Linked DNA regions of Promicromonospora sp. Populi. Each later gene encodes a partner of the first gene's protein in a complex. Links are inferred from orthologs where the notes say so. Each region holds a gene or a part of one and is shown on either strand. Other genes may lie near its edges.

Region 1 (10,649 bases):
CACGCGTTCAACCGGATGGCCGAGGACCTGGCCTCGGTGGAGCAGACCCGCCGCGACCTGATCGCGAACGTGTCGCACGAGCTGCGTACGCCCATCGCGGCGCTCCAGGCTCAGCTGGAGAACATGGTGGACGGCGTCGTGCAGCCCACCCCGGCCGCGCTGGAGCAGGCGCACGCACAGACCGAACGACTGACCCGGCTGGTGACTTATCTGCTGGACCTCTCGCGGATCGAGGCGGGCGCCTCGGCGCTGAACGTCGGGACGATCGCCGTGGGCGACTTCCTCGAGGACTGCGCCGAGGACCTGTCGATGGTCGACGCCGCGAAGGACCTGCGCTACGTCGTCGACGTGACGCCCGAGGACCTGGCCATCGAGGGCGACGCCGAACGCCTGCACCAGGTGGTCATCAACCTGCTGCAGAACGCGATCCGGCACTCGCCGCCGGGCGGCGTCGTCCGGCTGGACGCGTACCCCGTGGACGGCACGGAGGGGGCCGACGTCGTGCTCGAGGTCAGCGACGAGGGACCCGGGATCGCCGCCGCGGACCGTGAGCGGATCTTCCAGCGGTTCGTCCGCGGCACGGGCCCGACGGGAGAGCGAGCCCCAGACAGCAGGGGGCGGGCCGGCAAGTCGAGCGACACCTTCACGGAGGCCGCGAGCGGCACTGCGGGCGGCACCGTCGGGTCGAGCGGCGGGACCGGGATCGGGCTCGCGATCGTCCGCTGGGCGGTCGAGCTGCACGGCGGGCACGTCCAGGTGGTCGACTCCGAGCGGGGCGCGACGATGCGGGTCACCCTCCCGGCCCGGGCCCACCCGGCGCCGGGGGTCTCGACGACGCACACGATGTGACCGGCCCGGTGAGAACGCGGTGAGAAACGGAGAAGCCTAGGGCCGCGAGCGGCCGACGAGTGAGACGGGTTCCGTGATTTCCGTCACACGAGCCAAAGAATGTCTGCCCGAAGACCAAGCCCCGTAACGTCATGTTGGGGACTTCAAGGCCCAACGTTGCCCGTGGTTTGCTCTGGGTGCGAGAAACATGACGAACCAACTTCCTTGGGGCTTCCTTGGCGCCAGGACGCGCCGCAGCGCATGTGTGAAGACACCCACTGACGAGCGCGAAGGGCCTACCCTTGGAGGGTCCGAAAACATTCGGGCTTAGCGCGCCGCGACCTGCTGGTGCGCGACGAACGCGACTGTGTTGAAGGTGGGCGATCCGCGAGTGTCAGCTAAGGCTGGTTCAGAGTCGATCAGCGTGGCGAGCTCGTCATTCGGAGCCAACGAATGGCTTGTGGACGAGCTCTACCAGCAGTATCTGAAGGACAAGAACGCGGTGGACCCCGCGTGGTGGGACTTCTTCGCCGACTACACCCCGAGCGAGAACGGTTCCCCCAAGGACGGCGCAGCTGCGACCGCTGCGACTTCGCCCCCGTCAGCACCGGCCGCGCCGGTACCGGCCGCCGCGGCGCCGGCCGCTCCCGCGGCTCCCGCGGCCTCGGCTAGCGCGGCCCCAGCGGCCGCTGCAGCGCCGGTGGCGCCCGCCCAGAAGGTGGCCGCCCCCGTGACGGGCGGCACCGCCGCCTCTGAGGCCGTGCAGCCGGTACGCGAGAAGGCCCTTCCGGCCGACCCCAAGGTCAACCCGGCCAGCCCGATCGCCACCCCGCCCACCACGCACTACGCGGACACGTTCGAGCGCCCGGTGGCGCACCCGGACGCCGTCGACGACATCCAGAAGCTGCGCGGCCCCGCCGCGCGCGTGGTCACGAACATGGAGGCCTCCCTGGAGGTCCCCACCGCCACCTCGGTGCGCGCCGTGCCCGCCAAGCTGATGGTCGACAACCGCATCGTCATCAACAACCACCTCAAGCGCGGCCGCGGCGGCAAGATCTCGTTCACGCACCTCATCGGCTTCGCGCTGGTCGAGGCACTGGGCGACATGCCGGTCATGAACGCCCACTACGAGCCGGTCGACGGCAAGCCGGGCGTGAACCAGCCCGCGCACGTGGGCTTCGGCCTCGCGATCGACCTGGCCAAGCCGGACGGCTCGCGGCAGCTCCTGGTGCCGAGCATCAAGAAGGCCGAGGAGCTCGACTTCGCCGAGTTCTGGGCGGCCTACGAGGAGCTGGTCCGCAAGGCTCGCGGCAACAAGCTCGCCGTGCCCGACTTCCAGGGCACCACGATCTCGCTGACCAACCCGGGCGGCATCGGCACCGTGCACTCGGTGCCGCGCCTGATGCAGGGCCAGGGCACCATCATCGGCGTCGGCGCCATGGACTACCCGGCGGAGTTCGCCGGTGCGTCCGAGGAGCAGCTCGCCCGGATGGGCATCTCGAAGGTCATGACGATCACGTCGACCTACGACCACCGCATCATCCAGGGCGCCCAGTCCGGTGAGTTCCTGAAGATCATCTCGGGCAAGCTCCTCGGCCTGGACGGCTTCTACGACCGCGTCTTCGCGGCGCTGCGCGTCCCGTACGAGCCCGTCCGCTGGGTTCGCGACAACACCGTCGACGCCGACGTCGAGGCCGCCAAGCCGGCCAAGATCGCCGAGGTCATCCAGGCGTACCGCTCCCGCGGGCACCTCATGGCGGACACCGACCCGCTGGCCTACCGCCAGCGCAAGCACCCAGACCTGGACATCCAGAACCACGGCCTCACGCTGTGGGACCTGGACCGTACGTTCCCGACGGCGGGCTTCGGCCCCAAGCCGAAGTCGACGCTGCGCGACATCCTCGGTCTGCTGCGCGACTCGTACTGCCGCACCATCGGCATCGAGTACATGCACATCGCGGACCCCGGGCAGCGCAACTGGCTTCAGGAGCGCCTGGAGGCCGGCTACGCGAAGACGCCGCGTGAGGACCAGCTGCGCATCCTGCGCCGCCTCAACTCCGCCGAGGCGTTCGAGACGTTCCTGCAGACCAAGTTCGTCGGGCAGAAGCGGTTCTCGCTGGAGGGCGGCGAGTCCCTGATCCCGCTGCTCGACGCGATCCTGTCGCGCGCCGCCGAGGGCGGCCTCGACGAGGTCGGCATCGGCATGGCCCACCGCGGCCGCCTGAACGTGCTGGCGAACATCGCGGGCAAGAGCTACGGCCAGATCTTCAAGGAGTTCGAGGGCCAGCTCGACCCGAAGAGCGTCCAGGGCTCGGGTGACGTGAAGTACCACCTGGGCACCGAGGGCACGTTCACCTCCGAGTCCGGCGCCACCACGCGTGTCTACCTCGCGGCCAACCCGTCGCACCTGGAGGCGGTGGACCCGGTGCTCGAGGGCATCGTCCGCGCCAAGCAGGACCGCATCGACCTCGGCGGCGACGGCTTCTCCGTGCTGCCGATCCTGGTGCACGGCGACGCGGCGTTCGCCGGTCAGGGTGTGGTCCCCGAGGTGCTGAACCTGTCGCAGCTGCGCGGGTACCGCACCGGCGGCACCATCCACGTCGTCGTGAACAACCAGGTGGGCTTCACCACCGGCCCGACGGCGTCCCGGTCGACCACCTACGCCACGGACGTCGCCAAGGGCTACCAGGTCCCGGTCATGCACGTGAACGGCGACGACCCCGAGGCCGTGGTGCGCACTGCCGAGCTTGCCTTCGCGTTCCGCGAGCAGTTCGGCCAGGACGTCATCATCGACATGATCTGCTACCGCCGCCGCGGGCACAACGAGGGCGACGACCCCTCGATGACGCAGCCGCTCATGTACAACCTGATCGAGAAGAAGCGCTCGGTGCGCAAGCTCTACACCGAGAACCTGGTCGCGCGCGGTGACATCACCGTGGAGGAGGCCGAGCACGCGCTGCAGGACTACCAGTCGCAGCTCGAGCGGGTCTTCACCGAGACCAAGTCGGGCTTCACGCCCGCCCCGCAGACGGAGCACCTGGCCGGCCTGGAGCGCCCCGAGTCCCAGCGCGAGGACGCGGGCACCATGGTGGGCTGGCAGACGGCGATCTCGCACGACGCGCTGCAGCGGGTCGGCGACGCCCACACCACGCCGCCCGAGGGCTTTACCGTCCACCCGAAGCTCGCCCAGCTGCTGGAGAAGCGCCAGCTCATGGCGAAGGAAGGTGGCATCGACTGGGGCTTCGGCGAGCTCGCCGCGTTCGGTTCGCTGCTCGCCGAGGGTACCCCGGTGCGCCTGGCCGGGCAGGACTCCCGCCGCGGCACGTTCGTGCAGCGGCACGCGGTGCTCCACGACCGGGACACCGGCGCGGAGTGGACCCCGCTGCTGTACCTGTCGGGCGACCAGGCCAAGTTCTGGGTCTACGACTCCTCGCTGTCGGAGTACGCGGCCCTCGGCTTCGAGTACGGCTACTCCGTGGAGCGCCCGGACGCCCTGGTGCTCTGGGAGGCGCAGTTCGGCGACTTCGTCAACGGCGCCCAGACGGTGATCGACGAGTTCATCTCGTCCGCCGAGCAGAAGTGGGGCCAGTCGTCGTCGGTGGTCATGCTGCTGCCGCACGGTTACGAAGGTCAGGGGCCGGACCACTCGTCCGCCCGCATCGAGCGGTTCCTGCAGCTCGGTGCCGAGGACAACATCACGATCGCGCAGCCGTCCACGCCGGCGTCGTACTTCCACCTGCTGCGCCGTCAGGCGTACGCCCGGCCGCGCCGGCCGATGGTGGTGTTCACGCCGAAGCAGCTGCTGCGGCTCAAGGCCGCGGCCTCCTCGGTCGAGGACTTCACCTCGGGCACGTTCCAGGAGGTCATCGCGGACTCGGTGGCCGACCCGGCCAAGGTGAACCGCGTGCTCCTGTGCACGGGCCGCGTCTACTACGACCTCCTCGCCGAGCGCACCAAGCGCGGCGACGACGGCGTGGCGATCGTCCGTCTCGAGCAGCTGTACCCGTTCCCGGAGGAGCAGCTCCGGGCGGAGGTCGCCAAGTACGGCGACGCCGAGGTGGTCTGGGTGCAGGACGAGCCGCAGAACCAGGGCGCGTGGGGCTTCATCCACCTGGCGCTGCCGCTGGACTTCCCGTACGTCAAGGTGGTCTCCCGCCCGGCGTCGGCGGCGACCGCTACCGGTACGGCGAAGGCCCACCAGGCGCAGCAGCAGACGCTCCTGGAGCAGGCCTTCACGCGCGGCTGACCGCGTAGGACGACGTAGCACGAAGGGCGGGCATCCGATCCGGATGCCCGCCCTTCGTGTGTCCGGTACTAGCTCACCACCTGTCGTGGACGTGGGACTTGATCAAGTCCTCGTAGATCTCCCGCACGCCCGACATGAACAGCGGGCCCAACGTCGCCGCGTCGCCCGCCGCGGCGTTGGCACGCGCCTGCTCCACGTTGCGCGCCCCGGGGATCACCGACGAGACACCCGGCCGCTGCCAGACCCAGGCGATGGCCGCCTGGGCGGGGGTCAGGGTGCCGCCGACGACGTCGCGGGCCAGCTCGGTGAATCGTGCGGCCGCCTCCAGCCCGACGTCGTAGGGCACGCCGGAGAACGTCTCGCCGACGTCGAACGCCGCGCCGTCGCGGTTGAAGCTGCGGTGGTCGTTCTCCGCGAACACCGTCTCCTTCGTGTACTTGCCGGAGAGCAGGCCGGAGGCGAGCGGCACCCGGGCGATGATGCCGACGCCCGCCGCCGAGGCCGCGGGGAGCACCTCGTCGAGCGGCTTGAGCCGGAACGCGTTCAGGATGATCTGCACGGTCGCGACGTTCGGGCGCGCGATGGCCGCAAGGGCCTCCGCGGTCGTCTCGACGCTCACGCCATAGGCGGCGATCGCGCCGTCGGACACCAGCTGGTCGAGCGCGTCGTACACGGCGTCCGTCGAGTAGACGGCGGTGGGCGGGCAGTGCAGCTGCACCAGGTCCAGCCGGTCGACGCCGAGGTTCTGCCGGGACCGGTCGGTCCACTCGCGGAAGTGCTCCAGCACGTAGTTCTCCGGCACCTGGTCCATCCGGCGCCCCATCTTCGTGGCGACGGTGATCCCGGCGTCGGGGTGCGCCTTGAGGAACGCACCGATCAGCTGCTCGCTGCGTCCGTCGCCGTAGACGTCGGCCGTGTCGAAGAAGGTCACCCCGGCCTCGAGCGAAGCCGCAAGGACGGCGTGGGCGTCGGCCTCGCTGACCTCTCCCCAGTCAGCGCCGAGCTGCCAGGTGCCCAGTCCAACGGCCGATACGAGCCGACCGGTCCGTCCGAGTACCTGCTGTTCCATCGTTCCTCCTTGCTGGGCGGGCAGACATGCCCGCGCGGGCCCAGCTTCGGGCCCAGTTCGTAGCGGGGTCGGTCGGCGAGACTGCGTGCGACCAACCCCCCAATCTGCCGTCTCACGCTACGTGGCGCAGGCGAATATTGCCCTACGGTTACGGTGTGAGTGTGACGACAGAAATTCCTCCCGTTGCGGCGGCCAGGCCTCATCCTTCCGGGGACCAGTTCCGCATCAGCCACGAAAGCCACCGCGCGACCGTCACCCAGGTGGGTGCGGCGCTGCGAGAGTACTCGGTGGACGGGCGTGACGTGGTGGTCCCGTTCGGCGCCGACGAGATCAGCCCGGTGTACAACTGCGCGGTCCTGATCCCCTGGCCCAACCGGCTGGGCGACGGCGTCTACGAGTACGCCGGCGTGACCCACCGGCTGCCCGTGAACGAGCCCGCGCGCAACACCGCGCTGCACGGGCTGGCCGCATGGGAGCGCTGGTCGGTGGTGGAGCACTCGGGTTCCGCCGTGACCCTGGAGCTCGAGCTGGTGGCCCGTCCGGGCTACCCGTTCCAGCTCGTGGCCCAGATGCGCTACTCCCTGTCCGACGCCGGTCTGGAGATCACGCTCGAGGTCACCAACGTCGGGCCGAGCACGGCGCCCTACGGGTGCGGGTTCCACCCGTGGCTCTCCACGGGCGGTGCCGACCTGGACGCGTGCACCATCCGCCTCGACGCGGCCACGCGCATCACCACCGACGAGCGGCTGCTCCCGACGGGCACCGAGCCGGCGTCGGGCAGCTATGACCTGCGCGAGCCGCGGAGCGTGGCCGGCCTGGACCTCGACGACGCGTACGTGGACGTCGTGCGGGACGGCGACGGCCGCTCCTGGGCCCACCTGGGCGCCCCGGACGGCCGCACGGCCGCGGTGTGGATGGACGAGTCGCAGGACGTCTGGCAGGTCTGCACGGGCGACCACATCGCCCCGGACCGACGCCGGATGGGCCTGGCCGCCGAGCCGATGAGCTGCGTCGCCGACGCGTTCCGCACGGGCGAGCGGCTTGTGCACCTGGCGCCGGGCGAGCGCCACGCGGTCCGGTGGGGCATGACCCTGCTCTGACGTCCGCCCTGCCGGCGGTTTTCATGACACTGCATCGACATGGGCGCCGCCGGCGTCGGCGCGTTGTCGGGATCGGCCACAGTCCGTGCACCACAATGAGAAACCGGCCGTCCGCCAGGCTGCCGGAAAGAGGCCGTGACAGGCAAGGAGAGTCCGTTGCAGGATCGCGAGGTGCGCATCTGCGTAGTCGGTGACGAGCTGGCCACGGGTGTCGGAGACGCCCGGGCACTCGGCTGGACCGGCCGCGTCGTCGCACGCACCCACTTCTCCCGGCCCGCCATGCTCTTCACTCTCGCCGTCCCCGGGGAGACCAGCACGCAGCTCGGCGCCCGCTGGGAGGCGGAGACCGCCTCGCGGTTCGGCCCGGACTCCGAGACCGAGAACCGGCTGGTCGTTGCCCTCGGGCGGCACGACGTCGCCTCGGGGCTCACGGTCGCGCGCTCGCGCCTGAACCTGGCGAACATCCTCGACGTCGCGGACGCGAACCGGACGGCGGCGTTCGTTGTGGGACCGCCGCCCGGCCAGCCCGCGGAGGGCCACCGGATCGCCGAGCTCTCCGACGCGTTCGCGGACGTCGCCAGCCGGCGGCGCGTCCCGTACGTCGACACCTACACGCCGCTGGCCCAGCACGAGCAGTGGCTCGCCGACCTCGCGCAGGGCGGCGGCACCTACCCGGGCCAGGCGGGCTACGGCCTGATGGCGTGGCTGGTGCTGCACACGGGCTGGCACGCGTGGTTGGGCCTGCCCCAGGACGAGGTCGCCTGAGCCGGAGGTGCAGCGCAGGGTGCGAGCCGACGTAGCACTGTGGCCGGACCGCTGATCAGCGGTCCGGCCACAGTTGTCTCTACGTCGGGATCAGCCGCGCGTGATGGTGGCGGAGCCCGAGACCGTGTTGGTCGAGATGTACGCCGCCGCGCCCGGCTCCGCGTGGTCGACGACGACGGTGCGCTGCGCGCTGGACGTCGCCTGCGCCCCGTCGATCACTACCTTGCCCGTCACGCTGCGCGCGCGGAGGTTGACCGGCGATCCCGCGTCGAGCTGGACCGCAGCGGCCCCCGAGACCGTCTTGGCGTTGACCAGCGGCGTGGTGCCGACGGCGGTGACGCCGACGGCGCCCGACACGGTCTGGACCGAGACCCGGCCCAGGGCGCCCGTGAGGGACACGGCACCCGAGACGGTCGAGGCCGACGCGTCGCCGGAGTGCTCGGCGATGGTGACGGCGCCCGTGCCGGACCTCGTAGTGACGGAGCCGGTGGTTCCGGTGACGGTGATCGCGCCGCCCGCGGTCTTGACGTTGACGCCCGACTGCGACCCGGTCACGACGACCTCGGCGCCGACGGTTGCGACGTCGACCACGGACGTGGCCGGCACGGTGATCCGTACGACGGCGCTGTCCTGGTCCTTGAGGCCGCGGAACCGGTCCACGAAGCCCTCCAGGCCGGGGAAGTCGTAGGCCACCCGGAGGTTGCCGTGCTCGGCGAGGATCTGCAGCGGCCTGGTCGAGACCTCAAGCACCTCGACGACGGCGCCGGACGTGCGGTTCGGGTCGGCCACGATCTCCGCGCGGCCGTTCGTCAGTCGGACGATCAGGGTAGTGGCGCCGGCAACCTCAATGGTCTGCGGGGCGGCCACGCTCCAGGACTCGGTGGTCATCGCTGTGCTCCGTTCATCTGGGGTGGTGTTCGTCAGGGTGTTGTTGGGGTTGGCGGGGATGGCGGGGGTGGCTGGGGTGTCAGGCATCATGGGTGGTCCGCTCGGTGTGCGCGATGCTGGGGAGAAGCCGTGCTGTTCGGGAGCGTGCCGCGGATCGCGGAACGTGCCGAGTCGAGAACCGTCCGCAACGTGTCGACGGTCAGCGCCGACACCGTACCGGCGACGTCGGCCTCACGCAGGTCAGCCAGGACGTCGTTCCGGAACCGCTGCAGCACCGCCTCGGCGTCGTGCCGCAAGGAGTTGGACTGCGGGCGGTGCGGATCCGGCGCTGTGTCCGGTCCTGGTCGCGGCCGGGACCGGGCCTCCTGTGCCGCGGCGGCGAGCTCGGCCCGCAGGCCGCGCATCGTGTCGCGGATGTCGGCCCGGACCTCGTCCGCCAGGCTGCGCACCGTCTCGGCGACGCTGCGCTCCAGGCGCCTGACGTCGTCCAGCCGGGCGTCGACCTCGGCCCGGCCTGCCGGGGTCAGCTCGTAGGTGGCCTTGCGCCCTGCGCCCGGGGCACCCGGCGCATCCGGTGCGCCCGGCGCGGAGCGGCGCACCAGACCGTCCTCCTCGAGCCGGGCCAGGCGCGGGTAGATGGTCCCGGCGCTGGGCCGGTAGGTGCCCCCGAAGCGCCGGGTGAGCTCGGTGATGAGCTCGTACCCGTGTCGGGGGCCGTCCAGGAGCAGCACCAGGAGGTACAGGCGCAGCTCCCCGTGAGCGAAGACAGGTGGCATTACAGCTCCACGGGCGAGTGGTCCGCGGGGGCGGCGTCGGCCGGAGCGTCGTCGACGGCGTCCTGCGGGCTGCCGATGACCGTCACGTCACCGGACACACCGGTCACCTTCAGGTGCATGACACCGGGCTTCGTGGAGCGTTCGCCGCCGGTGACCTTGGCACCGCCGCCACCGGTGAACTGCAGGCCGCCCAGCGTGACGCGTCCGCTGACGCTCTGCACCGAGACCTCGACCGCCCGCTCGTCCGGGACCCGCAGGAGCATGTTCCCGGACACCGAGTTGACGCGGACCGACCGCGGCTGGGTCGCCAGGTCGAAGGTCACGTCCCCGGAGACCGACGACGACGTGACGGAGTCGGCGGAGCCGCTCACCACGACGTCGGCGGACACGGTGTTGCTCGTGACGTCACCCACGTGGTCGCGGACCGTCACCTCGCCGGAGACGGTGTTCAGCTTGAGGTCACCGGCCGTGCGGGAGACCAGCAGCGACCCGGAAACGGTGGACGCGGACGCGCCCGCCGTCGTACCCGCGAGGAGGGCCTCGCCACGGACCGTGCCGAGCCGAACCGTGGTGCCGGCGGGTACGGCGACGTGGATGTCGGCGCGCGCCTTGCCGCCGAAGTCGGCGAACCGCTTCATGAACGAGCCCCAGCCGGACAGGCCGCTCTCGTGCTCGATCACCAGGTGACCGTCCACCAGGCGCACCTCGATGGAGCGGCCCTCGACGGAGTGCACCTCCACGCGGACGACGGGCTCGTCGTGGGCGACGACGTCGAGCCTGCCGTCGACGACGTGGGCATCGACGGACTGCACGCCGTCGAGCTCGATGGTCTGCGGACCCGTGACGGTCCAGCTGTCTGCGCTCATGGGTTCCTCCGTTGCTCGTGACCGGCTCGGGCCGTCGTGGTAGGACGCGATATATCGCGTCGACTCCAGACACGATATATCGCGTCTCTGGGCGAGGCAACCCCATTACGA
Region 2 (9,173 bases), 2.9 Mb from region 1 along the record:
GCGGCCGCTCGTTGCCGGGCTGCGGGCGCGCGGTGACCGTGCCGATCTCGATGAACCCGAAGCCGAGCATCGTCAGGCCCCGGATCGCGCGTGCGTTCTTGTCGAACCCGCCGGCCAGGCCGAACGGCGCCGGAACCACCCGGCCGAACAGCCGCACGCTCCCGGGCCCCCCGGCGCGCTGGCCGAGGTAGGGGGCGACGGCGCCCTGGACGACGTCGCGCAGCACCGGCACCTGCCCCGCCCGCTCGATCAGCGAGAACGCGAGCTCGTGCGCGCGCTCGGGGTCCATCCGGCGCAAAGCGATGCTGAACAACAACGAGTACGGCCAGCTCATGCAGTCCTCTCCTCGGACGTGCTGCGCGACGTCCGCCACAGCCACCACAACCCCACGAAGGGCAGGACCAGCGGCACGTAACCGTAGCCCTGGCCGAACCCGGACCAGACGGTCGACTCGCCGAACACGCCCGCGTCGGCGAGCGACAGCGCGCCGACCGTCACGACGCCCACTGCCTCGATCCCGACGGTGATCCACGCGGTGACGCGCCAGGCCGGCGTACCGATCGCCAGCGCGAAAGTGGCCACCACGTAGACGGCGGCGGCGAGCGTGGAGAGCGTGTAGGCGACCGGCGCCTCGCCGAACTTCACGACGAGCTCGTAGGAGGACCGGCCGAGGGCGGCGAACGCCAGGATCCCGTAGATGGTCACCAGGACCCGGCCGAAGCCCCGCCCGGTCGGCCGTGCAGCGAGCGGCCGTGTGCCCGCCTGCCGTGCACCCGTCTGTTCCGACATCACGCCCCCGTCCAGATCTGCCACATACGCCACTCCAGGAAGGCCACGGTCACCGACGCCACCAGCAGCACCACCGAGCTCCACTTGGTGCGCTCCGCGAAGGCCCACGCGGCGGCGACCGGCAGGATCACCAGGGTGGTCGCGAAATAGCCCCAGAACAGCAGCGGGTCGTCCGCGCCGGCGCCGGTGGCGCCCCGCACGATCGCGACGACACCCTGCACGAGCACAAAGACCTCGATCACGGCCCCGCCCCAGAGCTGGTTCAGGATGACCGCGCGGTCACGGGCCACGAACCAACCGGCCCACCCGGTCAGGACCACGCACAGCGCGATCACGAGGAGCAGGAGGGCAAGGATCACGTCTCGCAGACTACCGGGCACCGCCCACCGAGCGGCAATCGGATCGTGCGTGACCTGCGCCTCCATCGGGGCCGTCAGAGGCCCGGGTTACGATCGGCCCCGTGACCGACGTGACCCTCTCCAGCAAGAATCCCACCGCCGTAAAGGCCGAAGCGCTAGTGGTGGCGACCGCCCAGACGTCGGACGGCGTAGCCGTCGTGTCCGACCAGCTCCCCACCGACCTGCTGACGCAGCTCGAGTCGCTCGCGCCGCAGCTCGGCGTCACCGGCGCGCGCGACGAGGTCCGCAAGATCCCCGCCGGCCCCAAGCTCGCCGCCGAGATCCTGGTGCTGACCGGCCTGGGCGAGCGTGCCGAGGACGGCACCTTCGCCATCGAGACCCTGCGCCGCGCCGCGGGCGCGGCGACCCGTGAGCTGGCGGGCATCAAGACCGCCGCGCTGGCGCTCCCCGCCTCCGACGACGCCGAGATCACTGCCGTGACGGAGGGCGCCCTGCTGGGCGCCTACGCCTTCAACCAGTACCGCAGCGCAGGCAAGTCCACAGCGAAGGAATCCGGTAAGGACCCGGTCGGCGCCATCGAGATCCTGACGCCGCTGCACAAGAACGCGAAGGCGAAGGTCGCCGCCGAGCGTGCCGAGATCCTCGCCGCGGCGGTGCACGCCGCCCGCGACCTCGTCAACACGGCGCCCAACGAGCTCTACCCGGCCACGTTCGCCGACGCCGCGAAGGCCGCCGCCAAGGACGTGCGCCACGTGCGCGTCACCGTCCTGGACGACAAGCAGCTCGCGTCCGGCGGTTACGGCGGGCTCACCGCCGTCGGGCAGGGCTCCTCCCGCGGGCCGCGGCTCGTCAAGGTCGCCTACACGCCGGCCAAGCCGAACGGCAAGGTCGCGCTCGTCGGCAAGGGCATCACGTTCGACTCCGGCGGCATCTCGATCAAGCCGGCCGCGGGCATGGAGGCCATGAAGTCGGACATGGCCGGCGCCGCCGCCGTCCTGTCCACGGTCGTGGCCGCCGCCAAGCTGAACCTGCCGGTCGCCGTCACGGGCTACCTCTGCCTCGCCGAGAACATGCCGGGCGGCAACGCGCAGCGCCCCGCCGACGTCATCACGATCTACGGCGGCAAGACCGTCGAGATCCTGAACACCGACGCCGAGGGCCGCGTGGTCATGGCCGACGGCCTCGCGTCCGCGATCGAGGACGGCCACGACGTCGTGCTCGACATCGCCACCCTCACCGGCGCCCAGATGGTCGCGCTGGGCACCCGCACCTCCGCCGTCATGGGCACCGACGCGGTGCGCGACGAGGTCAAGGCCGCCGCGGACGCCTCGGGCGAGCTGTTCTGGCCGATGCCGCTCCCCGACGAGCTCAAGACGAACATCAAGTCCAAGGTGGCCGACGTCGCCAACTCGGGGCCGCGCTGGGGCGGCATGCTCAACGCCGGCCTGTTCCTGCAGACGTTCGTGGGCGACCACCCCTGGGCGCACCTCGACATCGCGGGCCCGGCGTTCAACGAGGGCGGCGCGCACGGCTACACGCCCTACGGCGGCACCGGCGTCGGCGTCCGCACCCTCCTGGGCTTCCTCGAGGGCCGGGCGAAGGTCAGCTAGCTACTTCTAGCTACTTCGACCTGCGCTGGGCGCTGTTCCAGTCGCGCATCCGCTGGGGGTAGCCGGTGAACCGGACGTTGTACACCGGCACCCCTAGCTGGTTCGCGATGTCGAACGCGGTGCGCTCGTCCGGCACCCGGCGTCGCGTCCACTCCCCCGTGCTCGCCACGAGCAGGATCGTGCTCGGGATGTCCGTGGTCGGCGGCTCCACGTAGGCCTCGACCCCGACGCGTGACCCGATGAACTCACGGAGGTGCTCGAGCGTCTGACGGCGCGCGTCGTTCCCGCTGGGGCGCGATCCGCCACCGGACGACGAGTGCCGCTGGAAGAATCGCGCAAGCGAGCTACGGGACTGGCGAGGCATGGAACGAGAGTACTAGCGAGTTCCGCACCGGCCTAGGCAACTGAGCGCAACTCCAGGGAATCCCACATTCCTGTTACACGCCGCCCACCTGCCCGCACAGACTCATCGAACTGCCCACTGACCGCGCACAGCCCCAAGTACCCGTTAATGTCGCCACGGTCACACCCGTCAAGCGGGGTACACGATTGGGGCCACGCCCGCTGAAGTGTCAAGATGGCGTGCGGTGGAGAACCCACACCCGGTCAACGAGGAGCCAGCACGTGCCTACGCATGAAAATCCGGCCACGTTCGACATCGTCGTGCTCGGCGGGGGAAGCGGCGGTTACGCCACCGCGCTCCGGGCGGCACAGCTGAGCCTGAGCGTGGCCCTCGTGGAGAAGGACCGGCTCGGCGGCACCTGCCTGCACGTCGGCTGCGTGCCCACCAAGGCGCTGCTGCACGCCGCCGAGGTGGCCGACGCCGCCGCCCACGGCGCGCAGTTCGGCGTCCGCACCTCGCTGGACGGCATCGACATGCCGGGCGTGCTCGCCTACAAGGACTCGGTGGTCGCCGGCCTGTACAAGGGTCTGCAGGGCCTGATCGCCTCCCGGAAGATCACCGTCGTCGAGGGGCACGGCACGCTCGTCTCGCCCGGCGTCGTCGAGGTCACTGCCGCGGACGGCGCCAAGGCCGCCTACACCGGCACCCACGTGGTGCTCGCCACCGGCTCGTACGCGCGGAGCCTGCCGGGCCTGGAGCTCGGCGGCCAGGTCATCACCTCCGACCAGGCGCTCACGCTGGAGACCGTGCCCAAGTCCGTGGTGGTGCTCGGCGGCGGCGTCATCGGCGTCGAGTTCGCCTCCGTCTGGAAGTCCTTCGGCGCCGACGTGCAGATCGTCGAGGCGCTGCCCCACCTCGTCCCGAACGAGGACGTCGCGCTCTCCAAGGCGCTGGAGCGCGCGTTCCGCAAGCGCGGTATCAAGTTCTCCCTGGGCGAGCGCTTCGCCCAGGTCAAGCAGACGGACGACGGCGTCCAGGTCGAGCTCGAGTCCGGCACCACGTTCGACGCCGAGCTGCTGCTCGTCGCCGTCGGACGCGGTCCGCGTACTGCCGACCTCGGCTTCGAGGCGGCCGGCGTCCGCACCGAGCGCGGGTTCGTCCTGACCGACGAGCAGCTGAGGACCGGCGTCGCGACCCCCGGTGGCGGACAGGTCTGGGCCGTGGGCGACATCGTGCCCGGCCTCCAGCTGGCCCACCGCGGGTTCGCGCAGGGCATCTTCGTGGCCGAGCAGATCGCGGGCCTGGCGCCCGTCGTGATCGACGAGGCGACGATCCCGCGGGTCACCTACTGCGAGCCCGAGGTGGCGTCCGTGGGTGTCACCGAGGCGCGGGCAGCGGAGCTGTACGGCCCGGACCAGGTCGAGACCATCGAGTACAACCTCGCGGGCAACGGCAAGAGCAAGATCCTGGGTACCCAGGGCTTCGCGAAGCTGGTGCGCCGCAAGGACGGGCCCGTGGTCGGCATGCACTTGATCGGCTCGCGGGTGGGCGAGCTGATCGGTGAGGGGCAGCTCATCGTGGGCTGGGAGGCGTTCCCGGAGGACGTCGCCTCGCTCGTGCACGCACATCCCACCCAGAACGAGGCACTCGGAGAGGCACACATGGCGCTGGCCGGTAAGCCTCTGCACGCCCACAACTGACCAGAACGAATAAGGAGACCCCACAGGTCATGTCTGAGAACGTGCAGCTGCCGGCCCTCGGCGAATCCGTTACCGAGGGCACTGTCACCCGCTGGCTCAAGGCTGTCGGCGACGAGGTCGCCGTCGACGAGCCGCTGCTCGAGGTGTCGACCGACAAGGTCGACACCGAGATCCCGTCGCCGATCGCCGGCGTCCTCGAGCAGATCCTCGTCCAGGAGGACGACACCGTGGAGGTCGGCGCCACCCTCGCCGTCATCGGCGACGGCTCCGGTTCGGGCGCCGCACCGGCCGCGCCTGAGGCCGAGCCGGCCGCTGAGCCTGCCGAGGCCAAGCCCGCCGCCGAGGCGGCCGAGGCCCCGGCTCCCGAGCCGACGCCGGAGGCGGCCGAGCCCGCTCCGGCCGAGGCACCCGCCGCTGAGGCCGAGGCACCTGCCGAGGCTCCCGCCGGTGGCGGTACCGAGGTCCCGCTGCCCGCCCTGGGCGAGTCGGTCACCGAGGGCACCGTGACGCGCTGGCTCAAGGCCGTCGGTGACGATGTCGCCGTAGACGAGCCGCTGCTCGAGGTATCGACCGACAAGGTCGACACCGAGATCCCGTCGCCCGTCGCCGGGACGCTCCAGCAGATCCTGGTCCAGGAGGACGAGACCGTCGAGGTCGGCGCGATCCTGGCGCTGGTCGGTTCGGGTGCTGCCGCTCCCGCCGCCCCGGCACCTGAGACCCCGGCGCCCGCCGCACCCGCGTCCGAGGTTCCGGACCCGGCCGCGGACTCCGCGGAGCCCGCCGAGGCTGCTGCCCCGGCGCCTGAGGCCCCGGCTGCCCCGGCGCCTGCTCCCGCACCGGCCACCCCGGCTCCGGCTCCGGCTGCTCCCGCACCGGCTCCGGCCGCCCCGGCCCCCGCGCCCGCCGCCCCGACGTCGACCGGCCGCACCATCGGCTCCTACCTCACCCCGCTCGTGCGCAAGCTCGCCGCGGACAAGGGTGTGGACGTCGCCGAGGTGACCGGCACCGGCGTCGGCGGACGTATCCGCAAGGAGGACGTGCTCGCAGCCGCCGAGGCCAAGGCGGCCCCGGCTCCGGCAGCACCCGCCGCTGCCGCACCCGCGGCGGCCAAGGCGCCGTCGGCCCCGGCCAAGCTCGAGGTGTCGCCGCTGCGTGGCACCACCGAGAAGATGTCGCGCCTGCGCAAGATCGTCGCCGAGCGGATGCTCGAGGCGGTGCAGACGTCGGCCCAGCTGACCACGGTCATGGAGGTCGACGTCACGCGCGTCGCGCAGCTGCGGGCCAAGGCCAAGACGTCCTTCGCCGCGCGCGAGGGTGCCAAGCTGACGTTCCTGCCGTTCTTCACGCAGGCCGCCGTCGAGGCGCTCAAGGCGTACCCGAAGATCAACGCCACCATCGACACCGAGAAGGGCGAGATCACCTACCACGGCTCGGAGAACGTCGGTATCGCCGTCGACACCGAGCGTGGCCTCGTGGTCCCGGTCATCAAGAACGCCGGCGACCTGAACCTGGCGGGCATCGCGCGCCAGATCCAGGACCTGGGCGCCCGTACCCGGGCGAACAAGGTGACGCCGGACGAGCTGTCGGGCTCGACGTTCAACATCACGAACACGGGCTCGGGCGGCTCGCTCATCGACACGCCGATCGTCCCGGTCGGCCACGCGGCCATCCTGGGCACCGGCACCATCACCAAGCGCCCGGTCGTCGTGACGGACCCGGACGGCAACGAGAGCATCGCGGTGCGCTCGATGTCGTACATCTTCCTGTCCTACGACCACCGCCTGGTCGACGGCGCGGACGCCGCCCGCTTCCTCACCGCGATCAAGAACCGCATCGAGGACGGCGCGTTCGAGGCCGAGGTCGGCCTCTGACGTAGCACCTCGTTGATGCCGGCCCGCGCTGCGCGGTCGGCGGCGAGCATCGGCTGTGGCCGGTTCCGGGTTCCGGAACCGGCCACAGCCGTGTCCCCGGCGGTTCACCGCTGCCGTCCAGGTCGACACGCTAGATTCGCGGTATGGACGTAGTGGTGGCCGGCTCGCACGGACTGATCGGTACCGCGCTCGTCGCGGACCTCCTGGCGCGCGGGGACAGCGTGCGGCGCCTGGTGCGGCGCGGCGCCAAGCCCTCGGCCGACGATGCGGGCGGCGCCGGGGGAGGCGTCCGGCAGGTGCCCTGGGACCCGCGGACCGGCGAGCTCGACCCGGCCGCGCTGGAGGGGGCCGACGCCGTCGTGAACCTCGCGGGCGCCGGGATCGGCGACCATCGGTGGACCCCGGCATACAAGCAGACGCTCCTCGGCTCGCGCACCACCACCACGAGCCTGCTCGCCCGCACCATCGCCCGGCTCGACACCCCGCCCGTGCTGGTCAACGCCTCGGCGATCGGGGCATACGGGAACCGCGGGGACGAGGTCCTCACGGAGGCGTCGGAGCGCGGGGACGACTTCCTGGCGGGGCTGGTCAAGGCCTGGGAGGGCGCCACGGCGCCCGCCGCCGAGGCCGGGGCACGCGTCGTCTGGCTGCGCAACGGCCTGGTGCTCGCGCCGTCGGGCGGTGCGCTCGGCAAGCTGCTGCCGCTCATCCGCCTCGGCGTGGGCGGGCCGCTCGGCAACGGCAACCAGTGGTGGAGCTGGATCTCGTTGCCCGACGAGGTGGCGGCGATCCGGCACGTCATCGGCGCGGACGTGCGCGGGCCGGTCAACTCCGTCGCCCCGGAACCCGCGACGAACCGAGCACTGACCCGCGCGCTCGCGCAGGCGCTGCACCGGCCCGCCGCGGTGTCAGTGCCCCGCTTCGCGCTCCAGATCGCCCTCGGGCAGTTCGCGGGCGATCTGGTCGCCTCCCAGCGGGTCGTGCCCGGTGTGCTCTCGCGGACCGGCTTCACCTGGACGCACGTCACACCTCAGGACGCGGCCCGCTGGGTCGTGGAGGCGGGCGGCGTCAGCGCACCTCGCTGACGCGCCAGCCACGCGGTGTCCAGACCAGGGTCAGGTCCGCCGACTCCTGCGACGCGGGGACGGCGGTCTCGCCGCTCTCGGACACCTGCATGTGCGCGGTGATCGTGTACTCGATCCGGACCACTGCCTCGATGGGCTGGTCCTCCTCGCCGACCTGCTCGACGTCGACGTCGGTCGCCGTCCCACCGCTTGACGCCTCGGTCGCGTTATCCAGGTCCGACGCCGCGCCAGGGCCCAGCGTCACGACCTCGGTCGACTGCACATCCGCGGACGCGCCGACCACCTGTGCTCTGGTCGCCTTGAGCTCGTCCAGGATCCGCTGGTCGGCCAGGTAGGCCGGCGAGCCCTCCACGTTGACTGTGCTGATGTCGGACACGGCACCCGCCAGCAGCGCGAGCCGGCGCTCGGTGAGCTCCGCGGCGGCGCCCGCCGGGTCCTTGGCGTTGCTCACCGGGTTGATCCCGCCGAGCCGCTCGGCCGACGCCGTCGGCGAGGGCGCCGCGGCGGCCGGCTCGTCCCCGCCGAAGACCTGGGGCAGCGCCGAGACGCCGGCCGCGATCCCCGCGACGACACCCGCCGCGATCATGACGGTCGCGAACACGGAGACGGCGGTGGTCCGCACCGGAACCTTCACACCCTGCACCCCCGCGCCGGAGCGCCCGGAGAGCGGCATCGTCGCCCGCCGCCGCACGCTGGCCGCCCAGGCCTTGCCGTCGACGGCCGCGATGGAGCCGGTCAGGGTCTTGGCCGCCGAGCGCCACGACGACGGCGTGTGGGCGCCGAGCGGCACATGGCCCGCGATGGGCACCGGACCGCTGAGCGCTGCCGAGACCAGCGCCGAGCCCGCGGGGAGCCGGACCGGCTCGGGCTTGACCGCCTTCTCCGCGAGCGCCGCGAGCGTACCCGGCTCGGGCCGGTCGCGCGGGTCCTCGGCGCGGGCGCGGGCCAGCACGGCGCGCAGCGCCTCGTCGGCCTCGGAGTTCAGGCTCGGGCCGGGGAAGCCCAGCACCGACTCCACCAGCGTGGCCAGGGACGTGACGTCGACCGGGTCGTCGCTGTGGTCCGGGAGCGTCACGCGGGGGCGCAGCATTGCGCTCCCGTCGGTGCGCAGCAGCACGTCGGTGGGCCGGACGCCGCCGTGGACGAGACCCACGCTGTGCAGGGCCGCGAGTGCCTGTGCGATCGCGACAGTGATCCCGGCGCCTTCCGCGGCGGTCAGGGGACCCCGCGATCCGACGGCGGTGGGCAGGTCGACAGCCCCCGTCCGCGACAGCCGGACGTCCAGGTTGTCCGGGCCGTTCGGGGAGATGGCGATGAGCGGCACCAGATGGGGGTGGTCCAGTGTCGCGAGCGTGTCTAGACGGCGCACCAGGAGGGCGCGAGCTGCGGCCTCCGTGGGGACGGCCACGCGGACCA

The links.
Region 2: AB1046_RS21780 (region 1) and sucB share a complex: the UniProt entries of both Bacillus subtilis proteins name them as parts of the 2-oxoglutarate dehydrogenase (OGDH) complex. The link is inferred for Promicromonospora sp. Populi from one-to-one orthologs.

Annotation. Positions count from the first base shown.
Region 1 is NZ_CP163528.1:4,798,024-4,808,672, reverse strand. Bases 863-5,274 are described here. They hold AB1046_RS21780 (multifunctional oxoglutarate decarboxylase/oxoglutarate dehydrogenase thiamine pyrophosphate-binding subunit/dihydrolipoyllysine-residue succinyltransferase subunit), read left to right. Parts: upstream 863-1,252; coding sequence 1,253-5,074; downstream 5,075-5,274. Other genes in these bases: AB1046_RS21775 (aldo/keto reductase), read right to left, coding at 5,148-5,274. Also shown: AB1046_RS21785 (sensor histidine kinase), read left to right, coding at 1-849; more of AB1046_RS21775, read right to left, coding at 5,275-6,143; AB1046_RS21770 (aldose 1-epimerase family protein), read left to right, coding at 6,299-7,243; AB1046_RS21765 (GDSL-type esterase/lipase family protein), read left to right, coding at 7,400-8,008; AB1046_RS21760 (hypothetical protein), read right to left, coding at 8,099-8,983; AB1046_RS21755 (PadR family transcriptional regulator), read right to left, coding at 8,983-9,672; AB1046_RS21750 (DUF4097 family beta strand repeat-containing protein), read right to left, coding at 9,672-10,538. UniProt on the Bacillus subtilis protein: E1 component of the 2-oxoglutarate dehydrogenase (OGDH) complex which catalyzes the decarboxylation of 2-oxoglutarate, the first step in the conversion of 2-oxoglutarate to succinyl-CoA and CO(2).
Region 2 is NZ_CP163528.1:1,909,091-1,918,263, forward strand. What follows is about bases 4,316-7,251. They hold sucB (2-oxoglutarate dehydrogenase, E2 component, dihydrolipoamide succinyltransferase), read left to right. Parts: upstream 4,316-4,830; coding sequence 4,831-6,672; downstream 6,673-7,251. Other genes in these bases: lpdA (dihydrolipoyl dehydrogenase), read left to right, coding at 4,316-4,801; AB1046_RS08650 (TIGR01777 family oxidoreductase), read left to right, coding at 6,816-7,251. Also shown: AB1046_RS08615 (quinone-dependent dihydroorotate dehydrogenase), read right to left, coding at 1-334; AB1046_RS08620 (hypothetical protein), read right to left, coding at 331-789; AB1046_RS08625 (hypothetical protein), read right to left, coding at 789-1,148; AB1046_RS08630 (leucyl aminopeptidase), read left to right, coding at 1,250-2,758; AB1046_RS08635 (oxidoreductase), read right to left, coding at 2,769-3,122; more of lpdA, read left to right, coding at 3,383-4,315; more of AB1046_RS08650, read left to right, coding at 7,252-7,757; AB1046_RS08655 (hypothetical protein), read right to left, coding at 7,741-9,165. UniProt on the Bacillus subtilis protein: E2 component of the 2-oxoglutarate dehydrogenase (OGDH) complex which catalyzes the second step in the conversion of 2-oxoglutarate to succinyl-CoA and CO(2).